DNA from 3 places in the Paraburkholderia sp. J69-1 genome. Region 2 is predicted to be linked to each of the others. Evidence: predicted binding sites of a transcription regulator. Region 2 holds the regulator's gene; each other region holds the start of a gene.
The links. The regulator LexA, encoded in region 2, represses DNA repair genes until DNA is damaged. The targets are predictions, from matches to a motif close to ACTGTATNNNNATACAGT.
Positions count from the first base shown of each region.

Region 1 (4,008 bases), on a different contig from region 2:
CGCCGCCGAGCCGAGAAAGCCCATGTGCGACAGGCCCCACGCGCCGTGAATCAGCCCGTAATTGAGAAAGCCATTGAAGAACACGCTGCCGATCGACACCCAGAGCAGGCGTTTCGCCGCGCCGATGGCGGGCAGGAACGAGCGCATCAGCCCCACGCCAATCAAACTCGCGGGCGCGCCCCAGCGCAGCACGGCCGCGTATTCGCCGACCTGATGCGCGAGCACCGACGGCTCGCCCAGCGCGAGCAGCACGGGTGTGGCGAACGACAGCAGCACGAACGCGGGCAGCGACAGCAGCAGCGAAAGCGCGAAACCGGTCCAGTAGATGTGCGGCACGCGATGCAGATCGTCGGCGCCGCGCGCCTGCGCGACGCTCACGCTGACCGAGGTCAGCACGCCTTGCAGCACGGTGACCACGACGAAGAACAGATTGGCGCCCAGGCCGCCGGCCGCGAGTGCGCCCGCGCCCAGCGAGCCGAGCAGCACGGTATCGGTGACGCTCATGGCCATCTGCGAAAGCTGGGCGATGGCGAGCGGGGCGGCGAGGCGCGCGGTGTCGGCGGCGTGGCGGCGCAGCGAGGGTGGAGCGAAGGCGCGGCGCGAATCGTGGTCGCGGTGGGCGCGCGTGGGGGCGGTGGATCGGGTCATGAAAGCAGACGCGGCGCGAAAAATCGCGCCGCGTGTCCTTGTGTGCGTTCGAGTTGGGCCAGAAGCGGAGGCTTGGGCCTAAACGCAGATTACGCCTGTTTGGGACAAAAAGCACCTATATGGTGCATTTGCTTTCGAATCGGTTGCGTTGGGTGGCGTTCCTGTGCTTCGGCTATTGCGCCTCGTGGATCGCGATCCGCGTGTCGCCCAGCAGCACGGATTGGCCCGCGCGTACCTTGCAGGTCTTGCGCAGTTCGACTTCGCCGTCGACCTTGACGGCGCCCGAGGCGACGATCTGCTTGGCCGAGCCGCCGCTATCGGCAAGGCCCGTGATCTTGAGGAGGTTGTGCAGTTCGACGTAGTCGCCGGTCAGGGTGAAATCGAGATTGGGCATGGCGAATCCAGAAGCAGAAGCTGAAGCGCGCCAGTGAGGCTGCGCGAAGGGTGAGCATGATAAGCGATCGCGGCGGCCAGGGCGGCGGATACATCTCGGGGCCAGATGTTATGAAATCGTCAGAAAGTGAAACGTTGAGTAACGTTGCGGGACTTCATCAGCATCCTCAGACAAAAATGGATTCACCCCAGCCGAGAACGCCGCTTCAACAGATTCACGGGCACAAGGCGCTGTGAACGAAGCGGATGAATCGAGCGGGACCGCGCAACGACGCCGCAAACTGGCCACTTTCGACAGGTATGCGTGTTGCTGTCCGGTTCCCGGAACTACTGCAAAGAGGATATGCCATGACTCAGATTCGCAAGCTGCTTACCGGTACCGCTCTCGCCACTGCCGCCATCTTCGCTCAGGGCGCGTTCGCCCAGACCGAAGCGCCGTCGGCTGCGCCCACGCTCGCACCGGGCGCGGCGCCCAGCCAGGCGCCCGCCGCAGCCGGCGTCGCGCAACCCGCGCCCGCGCCGCAGAACCTGACCGCGCCGCAGTCCACCGACCCGCTGGTGCAAAAGCGCGACGCCAACGCAAAGGCCAGCGCCGAGTACCGCAGCGCCAAGAAGTCGGCGAACGCGGAGTACAAGGACGCGAAGAAGCAGGCCAAGACGCAGTACAAGTCGCAGGTCAAGGACGCCAAGATCAACCGCAAGGCGGACCGCCAGGCCAACGATTCGGAAATGAAGGATCAGATGAACGGTCAGTCGGCCCAGCAGGCTGGCGCGCAGCAGCAGGGCACGACGGGCCAGCAGTAACGCTCGCTCGCAGCGACCTGCATCGACCATGAAGCGGCGACGTCTGGAAACGGGCGTCGCCGTTTTTGCGTGATTTTCCTGGCGTTCGCGGTTGACGGTCATTTGCCGGTAAATATCGCCAGATCACAGCAGAATCAGGCGCTTGCCGGGCCGGGGTGTATGGATATACAGTGTGCGTCGGCGCTTTGTCCGAGGCGCTTTCCCGACTCTTGCCCACTGCCGCCGTGTCTACCGTCTCCCTCGCCGATTCTTCTCCAGCCGAAGCGGGCTTCGATGCCGCGGCCTATCTCGCGAAGCTCAACGAGGCGCAGCGCGCAGCGGTCGAGCATGGCGGGCCGCAGGCTTTCGCGCCGGGCGCCGTACTGCCGGAACCGCTGCTCGTGATCGCCGGTGCGGGATCGGGCAAGACCAATACGCTGGCCCATCGCGTCGCGCATCTGGTCGTCAATGGCGCCGATCCGCATCGCATCCTGCTGCTAACTTTCTCGCGCCGCGCGGCGCAGGAGATGACGCGCCGCGTGTCGCGCATCGCTCAGGGCGTATCGGGCGCGGCGGCCACGCTGTCGAAAGGCCTGACGTGGGCGGGCACGTTTCACGGCATCGGCGCGCGTTTGCTGCGCGAGTACGCCGAGCAGATCGGCCTGTCGCCCGCGTTCACGATCAACGACCGCGAAGATTCCGCCGATCTCATGAACCTGATTCGCCATGAGTTGGGATTGTCGGCGAAAGAGAAGCGATTTCCGGCTAAATCGACCTGTCTGGCGATCTACTCGCGCGTAGTGAACACGGGCGATTCGCTCGCCAACGTGCTGGCACGCTCGTTTTCGTGGTGCCTCGAATGGGAGCCGCAACTGCGCGCGCTGTTCGCCGCCTACACCGAGGCCAAGCAGAAACAGAACGTACTGGATTACGACGATCTGCTCTTATATTGGGCGCATATGGCGGCAGAACCGGCTATCGCCGCCGATCTTGCTGCGCGCTTCGATCACATTCTCGTCGACGAATACCAGGACACGAATCGCCTGCAGGCGTCCATCCTGCTCGCGCTCAAGCCGGACGGGCGCGGGCTCACGGTCGTCGGCGACGATGCGCAGGCAATCTACTCGTTTCGTGGCGCAACGGTGCGCAACATCCTCGATTTCCCCGCGCATTTCGATCCGCCGGCGCGCCAGGTGACGCTCGAACGCAACTACCGCTCGACCGAGCCGATTCTCGCCGCTTCGAATGCCGTGATGGACGCCGCCGCCGAGCGCTACACCAAGAATCTCTGGACCGACAAGGCCTCGCAGCAGCGCCCGCGCCTCGTGACCGTCGCCGATGAAGCCACGCAGGCGCGTTACGTCGTCGAGCAGATTCTGGAGGCGCGCGAAGGCGGCATGAAGCTCAAGCAGCAGGCCGTGCTGTTTCGCGCCGCGCACCATAGCGCGACGCTCGAAATCGAACTCGCGCGTCGCAATATCCCGTTCGTGAAGTTTGGCGGCCTGCGTTTCCTGGACGCCGCGCACGTCAAGGACGTGCTGGCGGTGCTGCGCTGGGCCGAGAATCCGCTCGATCGCGTGGCGGGATTTCGCGTGTCGCAGTTGATGCCCGGCGTCGGGCCGGCCACGGCGGCGCGCTTGCTCGATCAGGTTGCGGCCTGCACGGGCGCTTATCGCGCGGCGCAGGCGCTGGCCGCGTTCGCGCCGCCGCCGCGCGCCGCCGAAGACTGGCCGGCGTTCACCGCGCTGATCGACAATCTCGGCGCGCGCGCCACGCCCTGGCCCGGCGAATTCGAGCGCGTGCGGCGCTGGTACGAGCCGCATCTGGAGCGCAATCACGAAGACGCTCAGGTACGCATGGCCGATCTGCTGCAGATGGAAAGCATCGCCAGCACCTATGCTTCGCGCGAGCGCTTCCTGACCGAGCTGACGCTCGATCCGCCCGACGCCACCAGCGCCGAATCGGCCGATCCGCTGCTCGACGAGGATTACCTGATTCTCTCGACGATCCACTCGGCCAAAGGGCAGGAGTGGCGCAACGTGTTCGTGCTCAATGGCGTGGACGGCTGCATTCCCTCCGATCTGGGCGCGGGCAGCGATGAGGAGCTGGAAGAGGAGCGCCGCCTGCTCTACGTGGCGATGACGCGCGCGAAGGAAGATCTGCACATCGTCGTGCCGCAGCGCT
Region 1 is NZ_CAJMZG010000025.1:89,735-93,742, reverse strand. It holds gene U5A67_RS34025 (MATE family efflux transporter) at 1-648, opposite strand, end outside; gene U5A67_RS34020 (RNA-binding S4 domain-containing protein) at 821-1,042, opposite strand; gene U5A67_RS34015 (hypothetical protein) at 1,390-1,845, shown strand; gene U5A67_RS34010 (ATP-dependent helicase) at 2,070-4,008, shown strand, end outside.
Region 1: U5A67_RS34010 (ATP-dependent helicase) is a predicted target of LexA. The motif match lies at 2,000-2,017, and genes of this name have one in related genera.

Region 2 (4,008 bases):
GCAGCGTCGTGGTCTTGCCCGCGCCGTTAGGGCCGAGCAGTCCGAAACATTCGCCGGGGACGACGTTGAACGAGAGGCCGTTCACGACCGTCCGGTCTCCATAGTGTTTGATTACCTGCTCGAATTCGATGGCGGGCATGTCGTACCGTTTTCCGGTTTTATCGTCGGTTTGGGTTCGCCTGAAGCGTCCCTTCGATCGTGCGCAGGGCGTGCATGGGGTGCACGCGTCGCACGTCGCAAGGCGGCCTATTCTAGTGCATCGCCGCGCGCGAGGTGGCGCGCGCCCGCGCCACAAACGCGATTCCGATGCTGCGGCAATGGCTGTCACGGCAAGCATCCAGATTCAGCGCAAAGCCCGTGCCGTAAGGCTTTCGAGGCGCCAGAACGGTGCATGCATGTCGTCCGCTTACCTGGCGTTTTCCAACCCTTGCGCGCTGAATTGCGGCGCACCATCATGCAGTTACAACCTGCGCTTCGAGCGGGTGGGGAGAAGCGATCATGGCGAGCTACAAAAAGATTCTGCTCTGTTACGACGGCTCGCGCGAGGGCCGCAAGGCGCTGCGCTGCGGCGCCGATCTGGCGTTGGATCTGCAGGCGGAAACGCACCTGCTTTCGGTGGTGGATATGCGTTCGACCATCGCGCAAAGCGCCGGTTTGCTGACCGATGTGGCGTGCGGGCGCTTCGAGGAAACGGCGCGCGAGATCCTGCAGGAAGGCGTCGATTGGCTCACCGAGCGCGGCGTGCGCGCGCAGGGGCATTTCGCGTTCGGTCATCCGATCGACGAAATTGCCAATCTGGCCAATGAAATCCAGGCGGATCTGGTGGTGGTGGGGCATCGCTGCCGCACGGGGCTGTCGCGCTGGTGGATGGGCGCGGGCACTACGCCGCTGCTCGATCGCGTGTCGTGCAGCATTCTGGTGGCGTGTTCTTCGGCAGCCGAAGAGAAGCAGCAGCAGGCGGCCGCGTAACGGCGCGCCGTGTTCTGTCAGTGACAGGCACTCACATGCGCCCAGTCGCAATGGCTGGGCGCGTAGCGGTTCAATGGCGTTCGATTAATTGGCCGCGCCGTTGCCGGCATTCGCGTTGTTCAATTCCACCGCAGCAAGCTTCCACGAGAAAAGCCCGTGCCGCTGAAGGATGGCGGCATAGTGCTCGCCGCTCGCGCTGCGCTGCCATGTCACGGCGAATTCATTGAGGCTGCGATAACCCGCCGAGGTTTGCGCACGCGGTGGCGCTTGCGACGTATCCGTATTGGCGGGCGCGGGTTGCTGCGCCGGCGGCGCTGTTTCAGCCGGTGCCGATGAAGCCTGCGTCCCGGGCGGCGGCGGTGCCGGGCGATCGCCGGGCTTGCCCGTGGGCGGCATGCCATTGAGCAGCGCCGCCACACCTTCAGGCGTCGCGTACGCATCCACCAGCGGCCCGATCAACGCCGAGCCGATCACCGCGCCCAGCATCAACAGCGGATTGCTACTGTGCTGCGCGTGAATGCGCTCCTGCAGCATCTCGCCCACCTGCTGCTTGAGACTCACGCGCAACGCCGGGTAATCGACGTATTCGTTCAACGCGACGGCGTCGCGCGCATCCGCCGCCTGCTTGAGGTGGTTGAGCGCGATGTACGGCGACGCATAGCCATAGCCGAGCGCCGCGACAACGGCCACCGCCGCGACTGCAATCGCAACGGGTTTCTTCCAGTTCGAGGACGCGCCTGAAGGCGTGGAGACAGTCGGATGGGTCATCGGGCAGGGCGGCCCCGCGCGAACGGGGCAAAAGTTCAATCAGGGTGTTGACCGCCCGCGCGCCAGAAAATTTCCCATGAAACAGCTTGTTACTTCGCCAGTGCCACCGGCATGTCGCCGGTTTGTTCGGCGATGCAACGGTCGAGCGCGCGGCACACCGCATCCATCGTACCGACCATGATGAGGCGCGACGGACCGTGATAGACGCGCACCGGCGCGCGGCGATCCGGCTGTTCCGTATTCAGCGTGCTGTTGAGCGACACGCGCGCGAACGCAGGTTGTGCCGACGGCAGGGGCGGCAGTTCCGGCGTGTACGTCTCTTCAGCGGTGTTCTCGAAGAGCGAGCCATTGAGCGCTGCCGCCGAGGCGCGCGCGTCGCGCAATGCACACGACGCGATCCCGCGCAGATGGCGCAGACGGCCGAATTGACGGAAGGGCAACAGGCGGGCAAGGCGTTCCATGACTCTCTCTCCAGAAGATGCGCGGACCAGGCGCTGACAAGGCGCGGTCGGAATTATCAGAATTCGGTGGGACGGATCAGACCGACGGCGATGCCTTCGAGCGCGAATTCAGCGCTGCCGGCGGCGACGAAGATGTTGTCGTAGTCGGGGTTTTCGGCGATCAGCTCGATACCGTTGGGCTGACGCTTCAGACGTTTCACGGTCACGTCGTCGCCCAGACGCGCGACGATGATCTGGCCGTCCTTCGCTTCGGCTTTCTTCTGCACGGCGAGCAGGTCGCCGTCGAGGATGCCCGCGTCGCGCATCGACAGGCCGCGCACCTTCAGCAGGTAGTCGGGGCGGCTCGAGAAGAGCGCCGGGTCGCACGCATAGTTCTGCGAAATATGTTCCTGCGCGAGGATCGGGCTACCCGCGGCCACGCGGCCAACCAGCGGCAGCGTGAGCTGCATGATGCTTGCGTGCGGCAGCGTGAATTGATGCGGCAGGTCGTCGGGCCCCGGCATCAGGCGGATGCCGCGCGAGGCGCCCGCAGCCAGTTCGATCACGCCCTTGCGCGCCAGCGCGCGAAGGTGCTCCTCAGCGGAGTTGGCCGAGCTGAAGCCGAGTTCGGCAGCGATCTCGGCGCGCGTGGGCGGAAAGCCGGTGCGCTCGATCGCGCGGCGGACCAGATCGAAAACCTGCTGCTGTCGTGCGGTGAGTTTGGTCATGTCGACACTGTATGTTTGAACAGGTAGCTGTATTTTTATACAGTACTCGCCGCTTTTCAAGTGTTACTTGAGGTTTGTCGTTTGGGTGGCGCTACAACGGCGTTTTGCGATGGTCTGACGGACGAAAACGTGCTCCGACAGCCGATTTATCCGCGCTTACCACTTTTGCGTATTAAAAAATGAAAAAACATCATTTTTAATAATGTAAGCCAATCGCTAGACTGGCCTTCATCGATCGCCGCACAGACAAGAACGCGGTGGCGCGCAGCACCACACGGCACACGACAACACGGAGAAAGCGGGATGAAACAAGGCACTACGGGGCGCGGCTGGTTCACGACACTGGCGGCAAAACTGGTTATCGGCGCGGCGCCGCTGCTGGGCATGGTCGCGATGGCGCCGGCTGCGCACGCGGATACCTCCCTGCTCAACGTCTCCTACGATCCGACGCGCGAGCTGTACCAGGAGGTCAACGAAGCCTTCATCAAGCAGTGGAAGGCCAAGACCGGCGAAACGCTCACGATCAAGCAGTCGCACGGCGGTTCGGGCGCGCAGGCGCGCTCGGTGCTCGACGGCCTGCAGGCCGATGTGGTGACGCTGGCGCTGGCCTGGGACATCGACGCACTGGCCAACAAGGGCATCGTCGCGAAGGACTGGCAAAAGCGTCTGCCCGATAACGCCTCGCCGTACACCTCGACCATCGTGTTTCTTGTGCGCAAGGGCAATCCCAAGCACATCAAGGACTGGGACGATTTGACCAAACCGGGTGTGTCGATCGTCACGCCGAATCCGAAGACCTCGGGCGGCGCGCGCTGGAACTACCTTGCGGCCTGGGCGTATGCGGAACACCAGCCGGGCGGCAACGACCAGAAGGCCAAGGAATTCGTCACGAAGCTCTACAAGAACGCCGGCGTGCTCGATTCGGGCGCGCGTGGCGCGACCACCAGCTTCGTGCAGCGCGGGATCGGCGACGTGCTGATTGCCTGGGAAAACGAGGCCTTCCTGTCGCTCAAGGAGTTCGGGCCGGAGAAGTTCGAGATCGTGGTGCCGTCGGTGAGCATTCTGGCCGAGCCGCCGGTGGCCGTGGTCGACAAGGTCGTCGA
Region 2 is NZ_CAJMZG010000011.1:165,095-169,102, forward strand. It holds gene nodI (nodulation factor ABC transporter ATP-binding protein NodI) at 1-139, opposite strand, end outside; gene U5A67_RS21600 (universal stress protein) at 499-969, shown strand; gene U5A67_RS21605 (DUF2939 domain-containing protein) at 1,054-1,737, opposite strand; gene U5A67_RS21610 (hypothetical protein) at 1,827-2,198, opposite strand; gene lexA (transcriptional repressor LexA) at 2,255-2,905, opposite strand; gene U5A67_RS21620 (sulfate ABC transporter substrate-binding protein) at 3,209-4,008, shown strand, end outside.

Region 3 (4,008 bases), on a different contig from region 2:
GCGACGAACCGCAAGTGTCTGGTGATTCGCAACGGCTGGTTCAGCTTCCGCTGGACGCAGATCTTCGACATGGGCAGCATTCCGTCCGAGTCGATCGTGCTGAAGGCGCGTCCGGTCGAATCGGGGCGCCAGGCCGCCTATGCGCCGCCGCCCATCGAAGAAGTGGTCGCGGCAATCAGGCAACAGAAGCCCGATCTGGTGTTTGCGCCGCATGTGGAAACGGCGTCCGGGATGATGTTGCCCGATGCGTATTTGCGCGCTGTCGCCGACGCCGTGCATGAAAGCGGCGGCATGTTCGTGCTCGATTGCATTGCCTCGGGCACGATCTGGGTGGATATGCAGGCCACGGGCGTCGATTTGCTGATCAGCGCGCCGCAAAAAGGCTGGAGTGCCTCGCCGTGCTGCGGTCTCGTCATGCTCAGCCCGCTTGCGCGCGAACGCATCGACTCGACAACCAGCACGAGTTTTGCCTGCGATCTGCGTAAATGGCTGCAGATTATGGAAGCGTACGAGAACGGCGGCTTCGCCTATCACGCCACGATGCCGACCGACAGCCTCGCGGTACTGCGCGACGTGATGAAGGAAACCGAAACTTATGGCTTCGAAAAGGTGAAGGCGGAGCAGCTTGAGCTCGGCCAGCGTATTCGCGCGCTGCTGGAGGAAAAGGGTTTCCGCAGCGTGGCGGCGAAAGGATTCGAAGCGCCGGGTGTCGTCGTGAGTTATACGGATGACGATGGCATTCGATCAGGCAAGAAGTTCGCCGATGCCGGCTTGCAGATCGCGCCTGGCGTGCCGCTGCAATGCGATGAACCCGAGGACTTCAAGACGTTCCGTATCGGTTTGTTCGGGCTGGATAAACTCAATGATGTGAGCGCCGCGGTAGCGCGTTTCGACAAGGCGTTGAAGAGTATCGCCTAAATCTTCTTGCCTAATCGTCGAACGGCAATTCACCCTGCGTGGGGACCGCCGTGGGAGCCATTCCTGCGGCGGATTCCAGCGAACCGATACGCACACCAATCAGGCGAATCCGCCGGTCCAGCGATACCCGCTTCAGACACTCGCCCACGGCTCGACGAATGGCCGCGGCATCGGCGACCGGTTCGGGTAACGAGAGATCGCGCGTGACGATCTTGAAGTCCGCGAACTTGATTTTCAGGCCCACTGTGCGGCCGCGATAACCCTTGCGTTGAAGGTCTTCGGTCACGCGCTCGCACAGACGGGTGAGGGCGGGCGTGAGCGTCGCGCGGTCGCGGACGACGTGCATATCGCGCTCGAACGTGGTCTCGCGGCTCATGGACTTGGGTTCGGACGAGACCACCACTTCGCGCTCATCGTGGCCTTGCGCAATGCGCGCCAGCCACGCGGCGTAGGTGCGTCCAAAATGCTCCTGGAGCAGGCCAGGGTCTGCCGCCGCGAGTTCGCCCACCGTCGTAATGCCGATGCTCGCCAGCCGGTCATTCGCGCGCGGCCCGATGCCATTGACTTTTTTCGCGGCCAGCGGCCAGATGCGCGACTCGAGATCGGTCATCGAGAGAATCGTCAGGCCGTCGGGTTTGTCGAGTTCGGAGCCGATTTTCGCGAGCAGTTTATTCGGTGCAATCGCAATGGAGCAGGTGAGCCCCGTGGCTTCGCGCACGGCATGCTTGATGCTGCGGCCAAGCGCTTGCGATTCGCCTTCCACGTGAGTGAGATCGACGTAAATTTCGTCGATACCCCGGTCTTCGATCTGATCTGTGAACGTGCGTACGGCGTCCTTGAACAGGCGCGAATAGTGCCGATAGGAATCGAAGTCGGTGGGTAAGAGAATGGCGTCCGGCGCGAGTTGCGCGGCCTTCATCATGCCCATCGCCGAGAACACGCCGAAGGCTCGCGCTTCGTAGGTGGAGGTGGTGACCACACCGCGCCCCGCGTAATCGCGCAGTTTTGCAAAGCGGCGCGTGCCGTCGGGCAGGCGTTCCGGCGTGGCATTGCGGCCGCCGCCAATGACCACCGGCTTGCCACGTAACTCAGGATAGCGAAGCAATTCCACCGATGCATAAAACGCATCCATATCGACATGCGCGATACGGCGTAACGGTGAGCTGTTCATCTCGACGGTCATGCAGGGCTGCGGCTTTGTTCGTGATGTTCAAATACGTTATCGAACGCAACGGGTGCCGGATTGCGCCACCATTGAAGAGCGGGAAAACCCTTGGGCTGTATATTTATACAGTATTTTACCGCTGTCCGGTGCGAGTCTGCAAGATACCGGTAAAATGCCACGCCGGCTAACGGGCATTGACGCTCCAGACCTCGCTATTAAAGGCACGATTTAATCCATGTCGAACCAGACCATTCAATTTACGCCCGATGCCGATCCAGACTCCATTTCGTCGGATGTTTCGGCGTTTGGCGGCATCCTCATGACGACGCAAGTCCCCGTTCGCGCGGACGGCAGTCTCGAACTGGGCGATATTGAAGCGCAAAGCACGTGCACGCTTCAGGCCCTGAAAAACGCGCTCGAAGGCGCGGGCAGCTCGCTCGATCGCGTCATGCACCTGACGATCTATTTGACGGATATGGCCGACCGGGCTGCGTTCAACGCGGTCTATCAGCGCTTTTTCAGCAAGCCCTGGCCTGTGCGTGCTGCAGTAGGTGTGGCGGCGCTCGCAGTCGAAGGGATGCGTGTCGAAGTGACCGCGATGGCGGCCGGGCCCGTCAACGGTTGAGCCAGTGCAGAGGGAGGATTGTGCAAGGCAGGCCTCCCTCGTTCAATTCGGCAGCATGCACGCTGCTTCAGGTCTTGCGACCGCGCTTAAAGACGGAAAGCAGGATCAGCGGAAAGGGCAGCAAACCCAGAAGCAACCAGACAAGGACGTACACAGACTGAAGTCCATCGTTTTGCAGGTTGACGAACAGTTTGACGGGAATGCCCTGAGGAAAGTATGAGAACACGGCGGCGATGCCAAATTCGCCGATGATTCTCACCCACGCGATCACGGCGCCCGTAGCCACTTCTCGCGCTGTGAGCGGAAGGCTCACGTACCAGAATGTCTTCCATGGCGTGCAGCCTAGATCCTGTGCGGCCTCTTCGAGCGTTCGCGGTACGTTTTCGAAGGCTGTTCGGGCGGAAATAACGAAATACGCGAGTCCGCCATAGACTTGTGCAACGACGAACGATGCCGGGTTATTGTTGAGCGACCAGCCGAGCCCGGAAAGCATCGCTCCAACCGGTCCATACGGACCATAAGCACAGACCAGCAGAATCCCTGTTGCCAGCGACGGCGTGAGCAAAGAGACAAGCACCAGTGTTTCGACCGCGCGGCCAGACCATCCACGCGCTCTGGCCAGCCAGAACGAAAGCGGCGTACCCACTGCAACGATGATCGCGAGTGCCCACGCGCTGAGCACAAACGACACCCGCACGGCCTCCAGATCGCCGTAAGCGGGGGTGAAATGACGCCAGTGAGTCTGGCCGATCAGCGCAAGAAAGGGCACCGCCAGGATGGCGAGTGCGGGCAGCCGCAATGTCCACCCCAAAGCGCCCCAGATGCGCTGCCGGTTCCGGCTGGGCGAGGCAATGTCCAGCGACATGATCTCAGTGGAGTACGTCGCCCTTCGGCTGTCCATATCCGCGCGCCTTGAAAATGGCCTGGCCTTGAGGGCTCAACGCAAATGCAGCGAATTTTTTTGCCTCAAGCGGGTGTGGCGCATTCTTCAGGATTGCCACATAAAAGACCAGCGGCTGGGGCTTGAGCGCCTTTAATTCGCCAGCAGGATTGCGGATGTTGAAGGACACCGTGTTGTACCAGTCCTGCGCGTAGGCGGGATTGCTTAGATTGATCTGATCGGGCAGCGGGATATAAGGCAGACCGGCCGATTTCACTGCGCTTTCATAACCCGACGACGCATCCACCTGACCGGCTTCAAGGCGTGTGAGCAGGCCGCCTTCCCCGAACACTTCGCGCGGGTTCTCCGTATCGCCGAGAAGCCTGTTTTTCAGGCCCGGCTGCTGGTAATAGCGTTCGG
Region 3 is NZ_CAJMZG010000022.1:72,515-76,522, forward strand. It holds gene U5A67_RS31600 (aminotransferase class V-fold PLP-dependent enzyme) at 1-918, shown strand, start outside; gene dinB (DNA polymerase IV) at 929-2,101, opposite strand; gene U5A67_RS31610 (RidA family protein) at 2,319-2,708, shown strand; gene U5A67_RS31615 (molybdate ABC transporter permease subunit) at 2,776-3,573, opposite strand; gene U5A67_RS31620 (extracellular solute-binding protein) at 3,578-4,008, opposite strand, start outside.
Region 3: dinB (DNA polymerase IV) is a predicted target of LexA. The motif match lies at 2,196-2,213, and genes of this name have one in related genera.